Regions from separate parts of the Colwellia psychrerythraea 34H genome, predicted to be linked through region 1. Evidence: predicted binding sites of a transcription regulator. Region 1 holds the regulator's gene; each other region holds the start of a gene.
What was found. The regulator sigma-54, encoded in region 1, starts transcription at its own class of promoters, with help from an activator protein. The targets are predictions, from matches to a motif close to GTTGGCACGNNNNTNGNNT.

Region 1 (3,218 bases):
GCTGCAGATCCTCAATTTATTTTATTAGATGAGCCCTTTGCTGGTGTTGACCCAATTTCGGTTGGCGACATTAAAAAAATCATCTTACACTTAAAGCAGCGAGGCATAGGTATCTTGATAACAGACCATAATGTGAGAGAAACATTAGACGTTTGTGAGCATGCTTATATAGTTAGTCATGGTGAAATTATTGCGCAAGGTAATGCAGATCAAATTCTTGCTAATCAAAAAGTCAGAGATGTATACCTTGGCGAACAATTCACGCTATAGTAAAGCGATAGGCTAGTATATTTAGCCAGAATACTTAATAGAATAGTAGTTACCCATTGTAATAGCGTAACTACTAAGAATAATAAATAGGAAATCATATAACCTAGATGCGCCCTACACTACAGCTCCGTATTGGACAACACTTAACAATGACTCCACAATTGCAACAAGCTATTAAGCTGTTGCAATTGTCTACGTTAGAGTTACAACAAGAAATTCAAGAAGTTTTAGAGAGCAATCCATTACTTGAACTTGATGAAAAAGCTCAAAGTGATAATTCAAGTGAACAAAATAATCTTGAAGAAGCCTTTTCATCCAATACTAATGAAGAAAAAACGGATCAACCTGCGGGCGATGGTAGTGAAGAACAGCAGGCCAGTATTGACGAAATCAGTACTACTGAGGCGATGGAAAAAAGTGATATACCAGAAGAACTAAATATAGATACTACTTGGGAAGAAAGCTACAGTGCTGGGGTATCAAATACTGGCGCAGTAAGTAGCCCTGCTGATGACTACACCTATCAGGGTGAAACCACTGATTCCATTCAAGATCATTTATTATGGCAAATGGAATTAACCCCTTTCAGCGATACTGATAAAACCATCGCAATTGCTATTATAGAAGCAGTCGATGACGCCGGTTATTTAACTGTATCACCAGAAGATATCTTAGAGAGTGTTGGCACTGAAGGGCTCGAGCTTGATGAAGTAGAAGCCGTATTAAAACGTATTAATATGTTTGATCCTATTGGTGTCGCAGCTCGCTCCATTCCTGATTGCTTACTTATTCAATTAAATCAATTTAGTGCTGATACCCCTTACCTGAAAGAAAGTAAATTAATAATCAACGACCATATCGATCTACTTGGTAATCGAGACTATCGCCAGTTAATGCGTAAAACCAAATTAAAAGAAGATCAGCTACGTGAAGTAATGCGTTTAATTCAAAGCTTGAACCCTCGTCCGGGTGATGCGGTAATTAAAGGCGATGACCAGTATGTTATTCCAGATGTTTCTGTTGAGAAAAAAAATGGCCGTTGGGTCGTTGAATTAAATTCTGATACTGCACCTAAATTGTCGATTAATAAACAGTATGCGGCAATGTCTAAAACAATGAAGTCGTCAACTGATGATGGACAATTTATTAGATCCAACTTACAAGAAGCTAAATGGTTTATTAAGAGTTTAGAATCTCGCAATGACACACTACTTAAAGTGTCCAATTGTATTGTTCAACGCCAGCAAGGTTTTTTAGAACATGGTGCTGAAGCCATGAGACCTATGGTACTAAACGATATAGCTGAAGCTGTTGATATGCACGAATCCACCATCTCACGTGTTACAACACAAAAGTATATGCACACGCCAAGAGGCATCTTTGAACTCAAGTACTTCTTCTCTAGTCATGTCAGTACAGAGAATGGTGGTGAATGTTCATCTACAGCAATTCGTTCTTTGATTAAAAAACTTATCTTAGCGGAAACACCTGCTAAACCGTTAAGTGATAGTAAAATGGCTAACTTATTAGCTGAGCAGGGAATAAAAGTGGCACGACGTACAATTGCTAAATATCGAGAATCATTAGCGATACCACCGTCAAATCAACGTAAGAGTTTACTTTAGAAGACTACAATAAAAGGATCATGTTTATGCAAATTAATCTTTCTGGACACCATGTTGAAGTAACTAGTTCATTGCGCGAATATGTCGATACAAAATTCTCAAAATTAGAACGACATTTTGATCACATTAATAATGTCCATGTTGTACTTACCGTAGAAAAGCTTAATCAAAAAGCTGAAGCTAATGTTCATATGAATGGCAGTGAAGTATTTGCTTCTGCAGTCAACACCGATATGTATGCCTCTATTGATACCTTAGTTGATAAACTTGATAGGCAGATTCTTAAGTATAAAGCTAAGGTTTCTCATCATTAAGTTGAGTTAGCCCGAAAGACCGCTTTAAAGTAATTAAAGCCTATTAAAGCAGGCGTCCTGAGCTAAATGATTTAGCGTAAGTGGCGCCTTAAAACCATTAACACGATTATGCAATTATCCGAAATATTAACAACAAGCTGTACTAGTTGTGATGTAGCAGTAACCAGTAAAAAACGTATTCTAGAAAGAATTTGTCAACTCGCTGCGATTCAAATAACTGATATAGAGCAAGATGAACTATTAGATAGTTTACTCAATAGAGAAAAAATGGGTAGCACTGGTATAGGTAACGGTATTGCGATCCCACATGGTCGATTGCCCAATACAAGTAAAGCTGTTGCGGTGTTAATAACAACAGAAAAGGCAATCGATTTTGATGCCATAGATAATAGAGACGTAGATATTTTTGTTGCCTTATTTGTGCCCGAAAATAGCTGCCAAGAACATTTAGATACGCTACAAAATATTGCTAAACTATTTAGTGATAAAAAGATGATCAAGCAAGTTCGAAAATGCAATGATAATCAGGCACTCTATAACTTAATTCAACAAGCAAGCTAGCAATAGATATACCCAAGCCACTTGAAGCTGTGTGTTTCAGGACCGCTGAGCGATTTATGATCAAGGCGCCTCATTTTATTAAGGATTATTCCCTTAAAAAAGGAGGCAACGACGAGCATAAGCCGCTCAGGGGCCCCATAGGGCTGGTTTAGAAACGCTTTATGCTACGTTATTGATTTCGACAATAGAATAACTATTCTCTTCAATCAATGCCTTGCCTAAAGGCGTTTCTAATTCCAGCTGAAACCTGCATCTTCATGTGGCTTGGGTATAAGTTGCCGCGCATTCGGAATAGTATAAATGAAATTAATCATTGTTAGTGGTCGCTCAGGCTCAGGTAAATCGGTTGCACTAAGAGTTTTAGAAGATCTTGGTTATTATTGTGTAGACAACATCCCTATTAATCTTCTGCCGGCATTAACCCATACTGTTATCAATGACTATGAAA
Region 2 (3,218 bases), 960 kb from region 1:
ACAAGTTAAACAATTAGTAAAAAACAATGAAGCATGCTCGAATCTCACTAAAATGGAAGGCGTTGGGCCAATTAGCGCCATCCTACTATTTTCGACATTAGGTACTGGCGACGCGTTTAAAAATGGTCGTGAGTTCTCAGCCTATATTGGTTTAACACCAAAGCAACACAGTAGTGGTGGTAAAGCGAGTTTAATGGGTATCAGTAAATTTGTTGCCAATAAGCGACTTCGCTCAGTATTAATACAAGGCGCTCGCTCATACGTTCATCGCATGAAATCCGTCACCACTAAAAAAGATGAGTGGTTAGTCAAATTAATTGAACGTGCGGGTTATGGTAAAGCAGCCGTTGCATTAGCTAATAAAAATGTTCGAACTGCGTGGGCATTACTAACTCAGGGAACAGAATATAGGAAAGAACTAATCGCTTAAATTACTGTTACCTATTGCATTTAAAAAGTTTTAAAAGAGTTTCACCGAGTAAGCCAAGATTAGATAAAGATATCCATCTTGATAAAACCTGTTCCGCAGTGAGGGATTTAAACCCGTTGCCACATATAGGAATCGAGATGCGCATACATTGAGGGTTAGGAGATAGCTTCTCCATCTAAAAACCGAATATACGTACGCGCCTTAATCTAAGAATGGGATGCTTGATGAAAAGGAGGAGTCCATATACATTGCGGAAGTTAGCACTTGAAAATTTCTTGTGTAAATTTTCGCATGTTTTGATCTATAGCAGACATGACTTATCAACCACTACTCGCTAGTGTTTGCCTGACAGCGGACATAGCATATTAAATACTGTAACGGATCATTGGCGTGATACAAATAGATAGCGATATTTCTATGCTAGCGTGTCCTGAAAGTCTTTAGAGTCATAATAGAGGGTATGATTGAGTATCCTATGGTGATGGTTTACTTATGGAGCAACTTAATTTACCAATCACCAGGCACAAAAAAACACCAATCATTACAATTGATGTTTTTTTGAATTTACTACAAAGAGAATATTAAGATTGTTTCTTAAATTTACGTGATGCTAAACCCATAATACCTAATGCAAAGATGGCAAGGGTAGAAGGCTCTGGAACTTGTGAAGCTGTTGATGATATATTTAACAAATATGCCCCTGAGCTATTTCCATCGTACTCCCATGTTGATAAAGAACTAGCGCCTCCCGGTCCTGTTGGAGTTAATTGACCTGAAAAATCACTTGGAAATATTGCGCCACCAACTGACAGTGGATCATTAGACCATGATGAAATACCAACAAAATATTCACCTGCGGCTAATGCTGTTTGGATTATTGAGTTAGGGAAAGGTGCATCGTCGTTATGAAATAAACCAAAGCCTAAACTGTCAAATAAAAATATTTGGGTGTCTAAAGCGCTATTATCTTGAGAAACGTTTAAATCAAGTAAACCGCCCCCCCAATAAAAGCTAAACAAGTCGACATCGTTATTTGTACTAATACTACCTGATACTTGAGTAGTGCCTCCTGTCAATGATTGTGCTGTGTTTAAATTGTCGCCTGTATCGCCAATTTCAAGAATCAACCCAGCATTAGCAAAACCACTCACAGATAAAACTAAACCAGCCAAAGCCGCTTTTAACATTTTCATATTCATTTTATATTCCCTTGTAATACATTCCTTGAAACTAGAATGCTATTATAGTTTTTGGTATTACTTGTAAAGCACAAATCATACCAAACAAGAAAAACCTTTCTTTTCAGTTGGTTAGGTGTTTTAAATGAAATATAAATTCAAAAGTGTAAAATAATAAGACACTTGTTCAATCATATTCGGTTGTTTTGTTTACATATATTTTACAAGTGGCAATTACTACCGCACTCAATAAAATTATTAAGGTCCGCAATACAACATTAAGCTGACTGTAAATAATTCTGACATTTGAAATTGTTAATGTCTTCTTAGCGCACCAAGGGAACATAAACTCAGTAATAAAACATCAGTTTTAGTAGCTAATTGATCTCTATAAAAAGACTTACAATGAGAGATTAAATTATCGGAATTAGCTATGCTGTGGGAATTTGATTTGGGGCCCTTTTTATCTTTATTTTTTATTAAGGGTTCCAATGGTGCTCCATTAGTATCTTTAGGTCAGGATAAATGGGTGTTTAAGTCCAATCGAGCATTTAAATACAACTGTTTTTGCTTCGTTCAAAGGCCTTGTTCTACCTGTAACGAGTAATTGTGAAAGTCTTCAGATACTTTTTTATAACCTAGTTTCTCATACAAATGTTGACCCGCTTTGTTTGAAAACGCAGTCATTAAATCTATTCGAGAAGCACCCTCTGCTTTAGCATAACTTTTGGCTTTATCCATTAATGAAGCACTTACTCCTAAGCTACGGCCGCTGTCATCAACATACAAATCATAAAGAATATAAATTTTTACCGCGTCAACAGAGCAAAAAGAAGGATACATTTGAACAAAACCTAAGGTTTTACCATCCTTTTCAACAAGAAATATTGTCGATTCACCTTTTTCAATACGTTCCGAGATGAACTGCTCTGCCAACGCAATATCAGGTTTGCATTCATAGAACTGTCTATACAAATCGAATAGTCGTGCAATTACTGGGATGTGCACCTTAGTAGCTTTAATGATTAACATATTCACTCTATTTATTAGATAAGGTATAGCGTCGAACTAAGAGGACTAAAATAGTTGTCTAGACTAGTTGAAGCACCTTGTTACGTGTTTAATTACGTGGAAACAATTGATTGATAAAATCAGCGCATGATGAAATATGGTGTAAACAATCGCCTACCAGCATTGTTGAACCATGTGCCTTACAATTTCTAAGGCTTGGGATAACAGTAACCATCGTTTTACACCACTCATTATCTGAGTTTGGTTTATCTATGTGGCGGAAGCCTGCATCTGAAATCCAACGTTGGGCCACTGCATGATTAATGAGAGCTTTTAGCATCATTGTTTTTTTTGGCTTCATTTTTACTCTAAGCGCATGTTCAATTACAGTATATGTTTTAAGGTGCACTTCTGGAGCTAATGCATAGAAGAAATAGGAATAAAGTGCCATATTTTTAGCTACATTAAATTGGCCCTGTATCTCATCTGGAACTTCTTCATTTAGAACTTCTTTAGAAAGATAATCGTGCATACCTTTAATATTTGGAAAAGAACCGCAAAAACGTCCCATAAGCTCATGCTTTTCATCCATCAGAGTT
Region 3 (3,218 bases), 1.4 Mb from region 1:
TTTCCATATTTCATAATCAGTCACCACAGGTACACCAATACCTTTAAACACGGCTTGTTGGTTCCAAGGTTCACCGACACAGTAACCATGAATAGTACCGGCTTCCATTGTTGATGGCATTTGTGGTGGCGGAGTGACTGAAAGTAAGGCTTGTGCATCAATCTGTCCTGAGTTATCCCCTTTGTGTGGAGCATAATAACCAGGGTGTATTCCGCCGGCAGCTAACCAATAACGTAACTCGTAGTTATGTGTCGAAACAGGAAAGACCATGCCCATCTTAAAGGGCTTACCTTCTGAAGCTAACGATTCTATAACGGGCTTTAATGAATCAGCCTTAATTGGATGAACAGGTCTGCCATCCGCCATTTTAGGAATGTTTGGCTTCATTTTTTTCCAGATATCGTTTGAAACGGTAATGGCATTACCATTTAGATCCATTGAAAAAGGCGTAATTATGTGTGCTTTAGTACCGTATCCCATAGTGGCTGCAATAGGTTGACCCGCAAGCATATGCGCACCATCTAACGTGCCATCAATCACACCATTTAATAGTACTTTCCAGTTAGCTTGTGCTTCAATCGTGACATATAAACCTTCGTCTTCGAAGTAGCCGTTTTCATAAGCGATAGCAATCGGCGCCATATCAGTTAATTTAATAAAACCGAACTTCAACTCTTCCTTTTCTGGTTCGCCAACCGTTTCAGCATGAGCGATATAAGTGCCCGCACAAACGAGTGCAATGCTCAGCGACAAACTTTTTAGGCTAGAGGTTATAGGTTTTTTCCAATTCATAATGAATTCCTTGTAGGATTTATAAAAATGTTAAATAGTAAATATTAAAAACTAATAAAAAATCAAAAAAAAACGCCCACCAATAGTCAACCCGTTAAGGTTGCTTATTGATGAGCGCCATTGCTCGTATAGTGTAAGGCTTATGCCTATCATTATCCCGCAGCGCCGTTGCTGCTAGGTTTATTACACCAATCAGACTAACTCAGTGATCTTTTTAAATGGTCTAAATATCCAATAACATCGTTGCTTTCAATCTCAATAGCCAGCTATTGCTCAATCAAGCGCCTTGTTCTTAAAAATTTATCCTCATTAAAATTTGAACCCTTAATTAATCTGATTGGCATTACTTTATTTTTATCGCCGTTGATAAAAACATTTTATTCTGTGTGTTAACTCAATTTTATTCTTTTGTGTACCTAGCTTTGTACTTGTTTCTGTATTCAGTCCAATCGCTAATTCGATACTATGTTCGATACTATGTTCGATACTATGTTCGATAAAGTAAGTAATACTTATTTATCGTCTTACTTATTACAAAGCAGATAATGTGCCAATATTAAATTCATCGTTTTTACTGGGCTAAAAGCAATTTTTTCCTTTGATTAGCGACTTTAACTGCACAATAATAATGAAATGCACCATATCAGAACACACTCGCTATGCTTTAGATGTTGATAACAACTGACAAACATCAATAATATTTTTTGCCACCATCGCCAATGAACATCCTTGATCCATTGCCATTTTCCTGAGCTTACTATAAGCCTCATTTTCACTTATGTTCTTTTGTTGCATGATAAGCCCCTTCGCCCTTTCAATATACTTTCTGCCTTCTAACTGGGTTTTCGCCTGTTTAAGTTCATTACGTAAAGACTGAACAGCTTTGAAGCGTTCGTTTGCAACTGAAATAATACTTTTGAGTCGTTGAGGTAATATTTCATTAACCACATAAGCACTTACGCCAGATTTAATCGCATTTTTAATCACATTAGGAGAATCATTCTCAGCAAATATAACAATGGGCAAAGGTAATAATTGATTTATTTCAGCGAGTTCTTTCAAAATTGCTTCACTGGGTAAGTCAGTTGCTAGAATAAGAATACTGGGGTTACACAAATCAATTTGTTCAATAATATTGTCATCAAAAGAGATGTGTTTAGTAATATGATAACCAAAATCCATTAATGCATTTTTTAGCATAGAACTAACGTTTGGTTGCTCTTCAATTAAAAGTACGGTGATATCTTCTATTACTGGATCCATTGATTTTTTATGCAACAAGTTCTTTTTATTAACCTGTTTATTGTTAAGGCTCATGTTTTTGTCAACCTAGGTGTTTTTTTAGTTACAATTATGTAATCACAATTGCTTCTTTCATTAAAACCTAATACAAAATCCAAGCCAGTTATTATTATCCTTAAATTACATAAGCTTAGTAAATTGTTCGTCATGGGACTTATGGTTACTTGCACCACAAAAGCTAAAACTCAATATAACAGCGCACATCAAAGTATCATTGGTTAATGACTGAACGATTACATAACGTCAATAAAAACAAGAGCTATCTGGAGTAAACGACATTAGAAGTAGCTATGTATATCTCGCCGCCGCGATAATTGTGCTGCCTACAGCTAAGTATGTCGACAGACGAAAGGATATTCGTTTTTGGTTATTTTGATTGGGGTTTATTAGAAGTAATGGGTGTTCAAACTGATGTAGTACCTTTTATCTGCCCTGTGAGTACGCATAATCTTTGAATTTAATAATCAGTCAATAAGATGGTAGAGGCAACCTACCATTTGAGGTTGCCACACTGTTTTGTGATTCAACTCTACTTTGAGAGCTCTGCAGCAGTATCAACAAAGATGCCTTGCATGTCTTTAGCTTCGCGTTCGGTTTGGCCGCCATGTTTAAGAAATGCAGCAATGATAGTTTGTGTTTTTTCTTCTCTCGCTCGTTCTAAAAAGTATCGTAACTCAAGTTCTGTGCCGACAGCTTCATCTTTGATTGAGGCGGCAATAATTTCTTTATACATCACAATGTCGCGGATCTCCCAACCGACAATAACTGATAACAATTGTGCTAGAAATACATCAAGTTCGGCTTTAAGAACAAACTGAGTAATTATGTTTAAGGTTTCAGCTTGTTGTGCTGTAAAGTCAGCGCCAGTTAGTAATGCTTGAAGTGCTTTACCCTTTCCTAAACGGCGAGCAAACTGCACTGCGCCTTGACCGCCCGTTGGAATGTTAATATATAATTCCGGTTGAGCAAAAGCCGAATTTTCCGTGCCATATGCTAAATCACATGCCATAACAAACTCATTACCGCCACCACGAGCCACACCGTCAACTACAGCAATAGAGAGCTGCTTCATCGCTTTGATATTAGCAATCATGTGATTAAACTCTATTGATGCGGCTTGTCCA

Region 2: the regulator sigma-54 is predicted to act here: its motif matches at 1,696-1,714, upstream of CPS_RS23820 (DVUA0089 family protein).
Region 3: the regulator sigma-54 is predicted to act here: its motif matches at 2,180-2,198, upstream of CPS_RS14825 (ANTAR domain-containing response regulator).

Annotation. Positions count from the first base shown of each region.
Region 1 is NC_003910.7:4,794,103-4,797,320, forward strand. Features, by position in the region: gene lptB (LPS export ABC transporter ATP-binding protein) at 1-270, shown strand, start outside; gene CPS_RS20365 (RNA polymerase factor sigma-54) at 378-1,895, shown strand; gene hpf (ribosome hibernation promoting factor) at 1,922-2,209, shown strand; gene ptsN (PTS IIA-like nitrogen regulatory protein PtsN) at 2,318-2,770, shown strand; gene rapZ (RNase adapter RapZ) at 3,071-3,218, shown strand, end outside.
Region 2 is NC_003910.7:379,001-382,218, forward strand. Features, by position in the region: gene CPS_RS01695 (IS110-like element ISCps1 family transposase) at 1-430, shown strand, start outside; gene CPS_RS23820 (DVUA0089 family protein) at 1,012-1,629, opposite strand; gene CPS_RS01705 (GNAT family N-acetyltransferase) at 2,185-2,640, opposite strand; gene CPS_RS01710 (hypothetical protein) at 2,729-3,218, opposite strand, start outside.
Region 3 is NC_003910.7:3,439,776-3,442,993, forward strand. Features, by position in the region: gene CPS_RS14820 (CmpA/NrtA family ABC transporter substrate-binding protein) at 1-792, opposite strand, end outside; gene CPS_RS14825 (ANTAR domain-containing response regulator) at 1,450-2,109, opposite strand; gene CPS_RS14830 (enoyl-CoA hydratase/isomerase family protein) at 2,624-3,218, opposite strand, start outside.